2 regions of the Nostocoides veronense genome follow, and region 2 is predicted to be linked to the other one. Evidence: predicted binding sites of a transcription regulator. Region 2 holds the regulator's gene; the other holds the start of a gene.

Region 1 (5,828 bases), on a different contig from region 2:
CAGCAGATTGGCCATCGGTATGCCATTGGACGCGGTGGCGGTAGCCAGGCCCGAGTGCATGGAGAGTCCTTATGTGGGCGTGCAAGATGAGCGGGCCCGAGCGGGGGCCACGGGGGAGTCTACGACTCGCCCTCGCCGCATGCCCAAACGTCCGCCCTGCTCGGCGCGTTCCTCCGCCGCTTCCAGCCAGCGCGACATGGGCTCGCACTACGCAAATCGACCGGGGCCAGAATCGTCCAGGGGAAGGGTCTGTTGTGCTGGCGGTATGCCCGTCCCCGCGGGCGCCGTCAGCCCCAGGTGCGACCACGCGAGCGGGCTCGCGGCCCGGCCGCGGGGGGTGCGGATGATGAAGCCTTGACGCACCAGATAAGGCTCGGCGACCGTCTCGACGGTGTCGCTCTCCTCCCCCACCGCGACGGCGAGGGTGGCGATGCCGACTGGCCCCCCGGCATACCGCCGGCACAGGGCATCGAGGACGGCTCGGTCCAGCCGGTCTAGTCCGAGTTCGTCGACATCGAAGAGTTCCAGCGCTGCCTGCGTGGCGGCCACATCGACCCGCCCCGAGCCGTGCACCTGGGCCCAGTCGCGCACTCGCCGCAGGAGGCGGTTGGCGATGCGTGGGGTGCCGCGGGAGCGGCCGGCGATGACCTCAATCGCGGCGGCGTCCGCGTCGACCTTCAGCAGTCCGGCCGAGCGGGCGAGGATCAGCGCGAGGTCCTCGGGGGCATAGAAGTCGAGGTGACCGGTGAAGCCGAAGCGGTCGCGCAAGGGCGCGGGCAGCAACCCGGATCGCGTGGTCGCGCCGACGACCGTGAACGGCGGCAACTCCAGGGGTATGGCGGTGGCGCCGGCCCCCTTGCCGACGATGACATCGACTCGGAAGTCCTCCATCGCGAGATAGAGCATTTCCTCGGCGGCTCGCGCCATCCGGTGGATCTCGTCGAGGAAAAGCACCTCGCCCTCGTCGAGGGAGGAGAGCACGGCGGCGAGGTCGCCGGCGTGCTGGATCGCCGGGCCGCTGGTCACGCGGATGGGGCGCTCCAATTCGGCGGCGACGATCATGGCCAGAGTGGTCTTTCCTAGGCCGGGTGGACCCGAGAGCAGGATGTGGTCGGGCGCGGCGCCGCGCCCCTTGGCCGCCTGCAGGACGAGGTCGAGCTGATCGCGCACTCGCGTCTGGCCGGGGAAGTCCGCCAGCCGCTTAGGGCGCAGCGCCGCCTCGACCTGCTGTTCGTCGGCCTCGCCCCTTGCGTCGAGGACCCGGCTGGACTCGAAGTCCCCGCTGTCCCCTTCGCGCACTTCGCTGGCATACCCCTTGCTCATCGGCGCAATTCTCGCAGGGCCAGGCGCAGGTATGCCGCGATCTCGCCCTCCGCGGGCGGCTCGGCAGCGGCGACCTTGTCCACAGCGCCCTCGGCCTGCTTGGCGTTCCAGCCCAGACCGACGAGGGCCTCGGTGACGGGCTCACGCCAGTCGCCAGCCGCGGGGCGCGGCGAGGTGGCAGCGGGCGCGGTGGCCCCGGGGAGCCGTCCGACCTTGTCGCGCAGCTCCAGGACGAGGCGCTCCGCGGATTTGGCGCCGATGCCGGGGATCTTGGTCAGCGAGCGGGTGTCGCCGGAGGCGAGAGCCGTGCGCAGTTCTTCGGGACCCATGACGGCCAGCATCGCCAGGGCCAACCGCGGGCCGACGCCGGAGACCGATTGCAGGGTCTCGAACATTTCGCGCTCAGCGGGCGTGTCGAAGCCGAAGATCGTCAGGCTGTCCTCGCGGACCACAAGGCTGGTGGCGAGCGCGGCCTCGGTTCCGGCACGGGCGGCGGCGGCCGTGGCGGGCGTGGTGTGGACGAGCAGACCGACCCCGCCGACGCGCAGGATTAGGCGGTCGAGGCCGACATACTCGATGCTCCCGGTAAGGCTGGCGATCATCGGCGACCTCCGTGAGTGGCGGCTGCGGCGGTATAGCGCGCCTGGGTGCTGCCTCGCCAGGTATGGCAAATGGCGAGGGCTAGGGCGTCTGCCGCATCGGCCGGCCGAGGACGTTCGGTGAGTTTGAGGATGCGGGTGACCATGGCCGTAACCTGCGCTTTGCCGGCGCGGCCATCGCCGGTGACGGCGGCCTTGACCTCGGTGGGGGTGTGGAAGGCGACCGGAATGCCCTTCTTAGCAGCCAGCAGCAGCGCAATCGCGGTCGCGTGCGCCGTGGTCATGACGGACGCGACATTGACATCGGCGAAAACGCGCTCGATGGCGATGACCTCGGGCTCGAAGCGCTCGATCCAGGCAAGCAATTCCTGCTCGAGATAGACCAGCCGCTCCCCCGGGTCCCCATCGCTCGGGGTCCGCACGACGCCGACGGCGACCATGCTGGCCCGACCGGGTTGGCCGTCGACCACTCCTAGACCGCAGCGGGTCAGCCCGGGGTCGACGCCGAGGACGCGCATACCGACCTCCTTCCCGTCGCTGACTCGTGCGAACAGATGTTCGGGAGACAGGCTACCCAGCCTCGACGGCAACGGCCGACACGCCACGCGGGCCGAACGGCGGCCGCAGGGACTCGGTCGCCCGTCACCTAAGTAGTGCTAGCACTACTTAGGTGACTGTGCACAGGTTGCAACCTTTGGACAGTCACCTATCTGGTGCTAGCACACGTTACAAACGCCCCCGGGGTCAGTCTTCTTCTTCGAGCTCGGCGAGGACGTCGTCGGGGATATCGCCATTGGCGAAGACGTTCTGGACGTCGTCGGAGTCTTCGAGCGCTTCGACGACGCGGATCATCTTTTTGGCGCCATCGAGGTCGAGCGGGACCTGGAGGTTGGGCACGAAGGACGCCTCAGCGGAGTCGTAGTCGATGCCGGCCTCCTGCAAGGCGCTGCGGACGGCAATGACATCGGTGGCCTCGGAGACGATCTCCCAGGTGTCGCCATTGTCATTGACTTCTTCGGCACCGGCATCGAGCACGACCTCGAGGATGTCGTCCTCGGACTTCGCGCCCTTGGGGACAATGACAACGCCCTTACGGTTGAAGATATAGGCGACCGAGCCGGGGTCGGCCAGGTTGCCGCCATTGCGGGTCAGCGCCGTGCGCACCTCGGCCGCCGCGCGGTTGCGGTTGTCGGTCAGGCACTCGATGAGGAGGGCGACACCACCGGGGGCGTACCCCTCATACATGATCGTCTGCCAGTCGGAACCGCCGGCTTCGGCGCCGGAGCCGCGCTTGACCGCGCGGTCGATATTGTCGTTGGGGACCGATGACTTCTTGGCCTTATAGATCGCATCCCACAGCGTGGGATTGCCTTCGGGGTCGCCGCCACCCTGCTTCGCCGCGACCTCGATGTTCTTGATCAGCTTGGCGAAGAGCTTGCCGCGCTTGGCATCCTTGGCGGCCTTCTGGTGCTTGGTGGTGGCCCATTTGGAGTGGCCGGACATGCGTGGTCCTCATTCGTCGGCGGTGTTCGGGGCTGGCGAATGATCCTACGCGGAGCGCACCATCGCGACGAAATAGCTGTGCACGCGATGGTCGCCGGTCACCTCGGGGTGGAAGGAGGTGGCGAGCAGGTTGCCCTGTCGCACCGCGACGACGCGGCCGGCCGCCGGGCCCGACTCGACCCGCGCGAGAACCCGGACCGCGGCACCCGTCTCCTCCACCCACGGAGCCCGGATAAAGACTGCGCGCATCGGCTCGGGGCCGAGCTCGCGGATATGCAGATCCGCCTCGAAGGAGTCGACCTGGCGCCCAAAAGCATTGCGGCGCACCGTGATATCCAGACCACCAAGCGTCTGCTGGTCATCGCGACCGTCGGCGATTCGGTCCGCAAGCATGATCATCCCCGCGCAGGAGCCGTATGCCGGGAGCCCACCGGTGAGGCGCGCCCGCAGCGGCTCGTGCAGCCCGAAGGTGCGGACGAGTTTGTCCATCACCGTCGACTCGCCCCCGGGGATAACGAGCCCGTCAATCCCCTCAATCTCTTCGGGCCGCCGAACCCGGACGCCAGTCGCCCCGGCCGCCTCCAGCGCGACGAGGTGTTCGCGCACATCGCCCTGCACGGCGAGCACCCCGATCGTCGGCGTGGTCATATCGCTCCTCGTCTTTCGCCGTCTTGGCAGCATCTGCGGCGAACGCTGGGATCATGACGCACGTGGACCCCATCGTGCGACCGGCCACGACCGACGACGCCCCAGCCCTGGCGGAACTCTTCTGGCAGATCCGGCAGGAGTGCGTGCCCCAGATCCCGATGATCGTCCACCCCCGCGACACCGTCGAGCCTTTCCTGCGCGGCCAGATCGAGACGGCGACGACCTGGGTCGCCCAGGTGGGCGGTGACCTGATCGGCTTTCTCGTCCTCAGCGAGCCCGACCACCTCGACCACCTGTATCTGCGTCGCGAGCACACCGGTTCCGGTCTGGGGTCGTGCCTGCTGGAACTGGCCAAGGACACCCTGCCCGGCGGACTGCAGCTGTGGGCCTTCCAGGCCAATGTCTCGGCCATCCGGTTCTATGAACGGCATGGCTTCACGCAGGTCGCCTGGACCGATGGTGACAACGATGAAGGCGCACCGGATGTGCTCATGGTGTGGTCCGGCAGCTCGCCGGGACCGCGCCTGGCGGGCAGGACGGCATCAGGCTGACCCGGACTGGTGTAGCAGCCGGACGAATTCGGCGGCGCCGGCAGCCTCATCTTCAACGCCCCCTCCAGCGCGCCGACGAGAATTACCAGCCGCGCTCGGCCAGCCGATGCGGCTGCGCGATCTCCTCGACATTGATGCCGACCATCGCCTCGCCGAGCCCACGGGAGACCTTGGCGATCACATCGGGGTCGTCAAAGAAGGTCGTCGCCTTGACGATCGCCTCCGCCCGCTGAGCGGGATTCCCGGACTTGAAGATGCCCGAGCCGACGAAGACGCCCTCGGCGCCCAGTTGCATCATCATCGCGGCATCCGCGGGAGTAGCGATGCCCCCCGCCGTGAAGAGCACGACCGGCAGCTTGCCCGCCTGCGCGACCTCACGCACCAGCTCATAGGGCGCCTGCAACTCCTTGGCCGCGACGAAGAGTTCGTCCTCGGGCAGGTTCTGCAGGCGGCGGATTTCCTGGCGGATCTGGCGCATATGCGTCGTGGCATTCGAGACATCACCGGTGCCGGCCTCGCCCTTGGAGCGGATCATCGCCGCCCCCTCGGTGATCCGGCGCAGTGCCTCTCCCAGATTCGTTGCGCCGCAGACGAATGGCACCGTGAAGGCCCACTTGTCGATGTGGTTGGCGTAGTCGGCCGGAGTCAGCACCTCGGACTCATCGATGTAGTCGACACCGAGCGCTTGCAGCACCTGCGCCTCGACGAAGTGACCGATCCGGGCCTTGGCCATCACCGGGATCGAGACCGCCGCGATGATGCCGTCGATCATGTCGGGGTCGCTCATGCGCGACACGCCGCCCTGCGCACGAATGTCCGCCGGCACCCGCTCCAGCGCCATGACGGCCACCGCGCCAGCGTCCTCGGCGATTTTGGCCTGATCGGGGGTGACGACATCCATGATGACCCCGCCCTTGAGCATCTCGGCCATGCCGCGCTTGACCCGCGCGGTGCCGGTGGAGGGGGTGGTGATTTCGGACATGGTGCCTCGCTTGCCAGTTCAGGGGGTATGCCGCGTGGGCGGCCGTCCGCAGTCTACGTCCCGCGCGCGAGCGGGCTCAGCGGTCTCCCGGCACCGCGTCGTCGAAGTCGACCGGTTCGGGAAGTTCGGCGTGGCCGGCGAGCCGGAACCAGCGCACCACGCGCTTGCCCCGGACCCGGCGGACATCACGGACCGCCTGGTTGTGGAAGTTCCGGGCGAACT
Region 2 (5,828 bases):
CGTCGGCGGTGTGGATGCCGTAGTAGGAGCGGGTCTCGAAGTCGAGGTGGTCGAGCGCGAGGCGGCGGAAGACGTAGTCCATGAGGGACTGCGCCATGCGCACATCCGGGTCGTCCGTCATACCGGCCGGCTCGAAGCGCATGTTCGTGAACTTCTCGACGAAGGTCTCCAGCGGCACGCCATACTGCAGCGCGACGGAGGTGACGATCGAGAAGGCGTCCATGACGCCCGCGAGCGTCGAGCCCTGCTTGCCGAACTTGAGGAAGACCTCGCCGAGGCGACCATCTTCATACGTCCCGGCCGTGAGGTAGCCCTCAGCGCCACCGACCGCGAACGACGTGGTCTGCGAGGTCCGGCGCTTCGGCAGGCGCTCGCGGGTGGGGCGGTAGACGACCTTCTCGACGACGGGGGCAGCAGCGGGCGCGGCCGCGGCGGCTTCCTTGTCCTTGGCGGTCGACCCGGCGTCGGACAGCGGCTGGCCGACCTTGCAGTTGTCGCGGTAGACGGCCAGCGCCTTCAGACCGAGCTTCCAGCCCTGGACATAGACGTCCTCGATCTCCTCGACCGTGGCGGTCTCGGGCAGGTTGACGGTCTTGGAGATGGCGCCGGACAGGAACGGCTGCGTGGCCGCCATCATCCGCACGTGCCCCATCGGGGAGATGGCGCGCTCGCCCATCGCGGTGTCGAAGACTTCGTAGTGATCGGTCTTCAGGCCGGGGGCGCCGACGACGTGCCCCTTGTCCGCGATGTACTCGACGATCGCCTCGATGGTCTCGCCGGTGTAGCCGAGCTTCTTCAGCGCGCGCGGGATGGTCAGGTTGACGATCTGCATCGAGCCACCGCCGACGAGCTTCTTGAACTTCACCAAGGAGAAGTCCGGCTCAATGCCCGTGGTGTCGCAATCCATCATGAAGCCGATGGTCCCGGTCGGGGCCAGCACCGAGGCCTGCGCGTTGCGGTAGCCATTCTTCTCGCCGAGCTTGATGACGTCATCCCACGCCTTCGTCGCGAGCTTGTGAATGTCGGCGTCCATCGTGTGGCGCGTGCGCACGACATCATTGGCCGCCTGGTGCTTGCGCATGACGCGCTTGTGCGCGTCCGCATTGCGGGCGTACCCGGCATACGGGCCAACGACGCCGGCGAGCTCCGCGGAGCGCTTGTATGCCGCCCCGGTCAGCAGCGAGGTGATGCTCGCCGCGAGCGCGCGGCCGCCCTCGCTGTCATACCCATGACCGGTCGCCATCAGGAGGGCGCCGAGGTTGGCGTAGCCGATGCCGAGCTGGCGGTAGTCGACGGTGGTCTTGCCGATGGACTCGGTCGGGAAGTCGGCGAAGCAGATGGAGATGTCCATCGCCGTGATGACCAGCTCGACGACCTTCTGGAAGGTCGCGGCATCGAAGGTGTCGTCGTCCTTGAGGAACTTCAGCAGGTTCAGCGACGCCAGGTTGCAGGAGGAGTTGTCGAGCGACATGTACTCGCTGCACGGGTTGGACGCGGTGATCCGGCCGGTCTCGGGGTTGGTGTGCCAGTCGTTGATCGTGTCGTCGTACTGGATGCCCGGGTCGGCGCACTCCCACGCAGCCTCGGAGATCTTGCGCATCAAGTCGCGCGCGTCGACCTCCTCGATGACCGAGCCATCCTTGCGCGAGGTCAGACCGAAGGAGGTGCCCTCCTCGACCGCGCGCATGAAGGTGTCGGTGACGCGGACCGAGTTGTTGGCGTTTTGGTACTGGACCGAGACGATGTCTCGCCCGCCGAGGTCCATGTCGAAGCCGGCATCGCGCAGCGCGCGGATCTTGTCCTCTTCGCGGGCCTTGGTCTCCACGAACTCATAGATGTCCGGGTGGTCGACATCGAGGACGACCATCTTGGCGGCGCGGCGGGTGGCGCCACCGGACTTGATGGTGCCAGCGGAGGCGTCGGCGCCACGCATGAAGGAGACCGGGCCGGAGGCGGTGCCCCCGGAGGAGAGCAGTTCCTTGCTAGAGCGGATGCGCGAGAGGTTCAGGCCAGCGCCGGAGCCGCCCTTGAAGATGAAGCCCTCTTCCTTGTACCAGTTGAGGATGCTGTCCATCGAGTCGTCGACGGAGAGGATGAAGCAGGCGCTGACCTGCTGCGGGCTCGGGGTGCCGACGTTGAACCACACCGGGGAGTTGAACGAGAAGACCTGGTGCAGCAGGGCGTGCGTGAGTTCGTGCTCGAAGATCTCGGCGTCTTCGTCGCTCGCGAAATATCCGTGCTCCTTGCCGGCCTTGGTGTAGGTCAGCACGACGCGGTCGATGAGCTGGCGCAGGCTGTGCTCGCGCGCCTCGGTGCCGACGGCGCCACGGAAGTACTTGGTCGTGACGATCGTCGAAGCGTTGACCGACCAGAACTCGGGGAACTCCACGCCCTTCTGGTCGAAGATGACCTCGCCGGTCTTCCAGTTGGTCTGGTTGATGTCGCGCTTCTCCCAGGTGACCGCGTCATAGGGGTGGACGCCGGCGGTGGTGTAGATGCGTTGCATCGTCAGGCCCTTGGCCTTTCCGGAACGGGCGGCACTGGGACGGGCGGTCTCCGTCATGGATCTCTCTCCTGGGTGGTGTGGTGATGCGTATGTCGTGTGGTCACCGGGCACCGGCCGCGCGTCGCGACCGGCGCCCGGGAGTCCTATGGGGCGCCGATCAGCGGATCGTCGACCGGGCTGCGTTCGGCCCGCAGCAGCGTGATCGCCGCCTCGAAGTCCTCCAAGGAGTCAAAAGCCTGGTAGACGCTCGCGAAGCGAAGGTAGGCGACCTCGTCGAGGTCGCGCAGCGGCCCGAGGATGGCCATCCCCACGTCGTGGGCATCGACCTCGGCATTGCCGGCGGAGCGCACGCTCTCTTCGACCCGTTGGGCCAGCAGCGCCAGGTCGTCTTCGGAGACCGGGCGGCCTTGGCAGGCCTTCCGGACGCCGGCGAGGACCTTGGCTCGGCTGAACGGTTCGGAGACGCCGGAACGCTTGACGACTGTCAGCCCGGCCGTCTCGATCGTGGTGAACCGGCGATTGCAGTCCGGGCACTGGCGGCGCCGACGGATCTGCGCCCCGTCGTCACTGGTGCGCGAATCCACCACGCGCGAGTCGGTGTGGCGGCAGAAAGGACAGTGCACGACCACTCCGATCTACGCGACTTTGGGGATGACACCGGGGACAAGATGGGGACAACCTGTGGGTAACAACGCTGCGGATGTGCACTAGATGTGGACGAACTACATGCGTGTAACCACTAGATGTAGGACTCTACGGAGAAAGTAGCCACTACGTCAACCCTTTGGGTCCACCGGCGTGGCGGCGTCCCACCAGCCATCAACGAGGTCTCAGCGCGCCGGAATGACGAGCCGCTGACCAGCAAGAAGGCGGTCGCTGGAGAGCCCATTGGCCACCTGGATCGCCGAGATGGCGTTGACGATCCCGCGCTCGGGCAGATAGGCCTGTGCCAGGCCGGAGAGGGTCTGCCCGGACTGGACGACGACGACCCGCTCCCCGCTTCCCGCGGGGGCCGCCGCACCGGGCCCCGCGGCATACGCAAGGGCCAGGCCCGCACAGAGCGCGACCGCAGCAAAGAGGGTGATCGACAGTCGACCGAGGCGGGTCAAGCGGAAACCAGTAGCCTCTGGACGCATCGGCCGTGACGGGGCCACCCGCGCTGGCGCAGCGGTCGGCACCAGGCGAAGGTGGCCACGGGAGCGCCCACCACGAGTTCCCACGAGGCGCCCTGCCTCGACACCATCCCAAGCGATTGCTGCGCTCATATCCCTATCTCCCTTCGGCGTGTCTATCGAATGTTCGTTCGATAGAACGGTTGTACGATGTCTAGCACGATCCGAGCCCGAGGAGCAAGACACGCTCGTACAGATGTTTGATCTGAACGCGTCGACCCCCTAGGCTCAAGGTCATGGCAGAAAGCCTGACAGGGGGCACTGACAGCCCCTCTGAGCAGGGAAAATGCGATCTACGAAAGGGACGGAAGGCAGCGATGAGCACAGAGGATGGCAGCGGCCAGGTCCATTCACTGCCCGAACGCGACGGCGGCGAGGCCCTGACGGTGCGGCAGCGACGCGTCCTTGAGGTGATCCGCAACAGCATCGACCGGCGCGGCTACCCCCCGAGCATCCGTGAGATCGGCGAAGCCGTCGGCCTGGTTTCTCCTAGTTCTGTTGCTCATCAGTTGCACGCCCTGGAACGCAAGGGCTACCTCCGGCGCGACCCGCACCGCCCGCGCGCGATTGAGGTCGTCTCGCCGGACGCCCCCAAAGCCCGGGGCTACCGGCCCGGGGACCACGTGGAGGAGCAATTCATCGACGAAACCGGTTCGGGCGACGCTCGGCCCGAGGCGTCATATGTCCCGGTGCTCGGCCGGATTGCGGCCGGCGTGCCGATCACCGCAGAGGAGGTCGTCGAGGACGTCTTCCCGTTGCCGCGGCAGATCGTCGGCGAGGGATCGCTCTTCCTGCTCAAGGTCGTCGGTGACTCGATGATCGACGCCGCGATCTGCGATGGGGACTGGGTCGTCGTGCGGCAGCAGCCCACCGCCGACAATGGCGATATCGTCGCCGCGCTCTTGGACAACGAGGCGACGGTGAAGACGTTCAAGCGCAAGGACGGCAAGGTGTGGCTGATGCCGCACAACACCGCCTTCTCCCCCATTGACGGTGACCACGCGACGATCCTGGGCAAGGTCACTGCCGTCCTGCGGCGCGTCTGATTCAGACACGCGGGCGCACCCCGCGGGGTGCGCCCGCGTGCCGTCGGTGCCTTAGGCCAGGGCCGTAACCTCGGACGCCACGGCGTGCAGCAGCGGCGAGATGTCGGCGTCGATCCGCAGGGTGGCGAGGTCATCGCCGCGGGTCGGTCCCTTGGTGACGATAGCGATTGGTTTGCCTTGTGCCGCAGCCCTTTTGACGAAACGCAAGCCGCTCATCACCATCAGCGAAGAACCAATCACGAGCAAGCCGGACGCCGCATCCGTCAACTCGAAGCAGTGCGCGACGCGCTCCGGCGGCACGCTGGCTCCGAAGAAGACGACATCGGGCTTGAGCCGGTCGCCGCGGCATACCAGACAGCGGGGACTGCGGAATCCCTCGATGAGTTCGGGGGCGAGCACGACATCGCCGTCCGGGCGGATCTGCGCCGAGACCCGCGATCCACCGCCGGGATCGCGGTCGATGCCGTCGGCCGCCTGCGGGTTGGCCTCGGCGAGCCAGGCCTGGATCTGCTCGCGCGGATAGCGGGCCGAGCAATCCAGACAGATGACGTCGGCCAGCCGGCCGTGCAGGTCCACGACATCGCGCGCGCCGGCCACCTGATGGAGCAGGTCGACATTCTGGGTGATGACCGTGCCGACCCGGCCGTCGGACTGCAGGGCGGCAACGGCCCGGTGCCCCGGATTGGGGCGAGCGGCGGCGAAACGTAACCACCCGGCATACGACCGGGCCCAATAGCGTTGCCGCGCAGCCGCACTGGAGACGAACTCCTGATGCGACATCGGGGTCACCCGGCGCGTTCCATCCGGGCCGCGGTAGTCCGGGATACCGGAATCAGTGCTGATGCCCGCGCCGGTCAAGACCAGCGGCGGCCCGGAGCCGAGGTATGCCGCGAGTTGCGCGACATGGGTGGGCGACGCGGACACCCCGTCAGTATGCCGTGCCTCACGTCGTCCTCGGGCTGGCCTATAACGCTGCGTTATGGTGGCCCGGTGATCGATGCTGCCGGGCTCCGCGTGATGCGGGCCATCGCCGACGAGGGCAGCTTCACCTCCGCTGCGGCGTCGCTGGGCTATTCGCAGCCCGCGATCTCGCAGATGGTTCGG

The links. The regulator LexA, encoded in region 2, represses DNA repair genes until DNA is damaged. The targets are predictions, from matches to a motif close to TCGAACANNTGTTCGA.
Region 1: the regulator LexA is predicted to act here: its motif matches at 2,469-2,484, upstream of ruvC (crossover junction endodeoxyribonuclease RuvC).

The regions. Positions count from the first base shown of each region.
Region 1 is NZ_BAAAPO010000003.1:35,147-40,974, reverse strand. Features, by position in the region: gene yajC (preprotein translocase subunit YajC) at 1-60, opposite strand, end outside; gene ruvB (Holliday junction branch migration DNA helicase RuvB) at 208-1,323, opposite strand; gene ruvA (Holliday junction branch migration protein RuvA) at 1,320-1,925, opposite strand; gene ruvC (crossover junction endodeoxyribonuclease RuvC) at 1,922-2,440, opposite strand; gene ABD225_RS00850 (YebC/PmpR family DNA-binding transcriptional regulator) at 2,667-3,425, opposite strand; gene pdxT (pyridoxal 5'-phosphate synthase glutaminase subunit PdxT) at 3,471-4,073, opposite strand; gene ABD225_RS00840 (GNAT family N-acetyltransferase) at 4,127-4,624, shown strand; gene pdxS (pyridoxal 5'-phosphate synthase lyase subunit PdxS) at 4,707-5,606, opposite strand; gene ABD225_RS00830 (hypothetical protein) at 5,683-5,828, opposite strand, start outside.
Region 2 is NZ_BAAAPO010000008.1:854-6,681, forward strand. Features, by position in the region: gene ABD225_RS02505 (vitamin B12-dependent ribonucleotide reductase) at 1-2,563, opposite strand, end outside; gene nrdR (transcriptional regulator NrdR) at 2,650-3,129, opposite strand; gene ABD225_RS02515 (LysM peptidoglycan-binding domain-containing protein) at 3,337-3,615, opposite strand; gene lexA (transcriptional repressor LexA) at 3,996-4,724, shown strand; gene ABD225_RS02525 (NAD-dependent protein deacetylase) at 4,776-5,648, opposite strand; gene ABD225_RS02530 (LysR family transcriptional regulator) at 5,715-5,828, shown strand, end outside.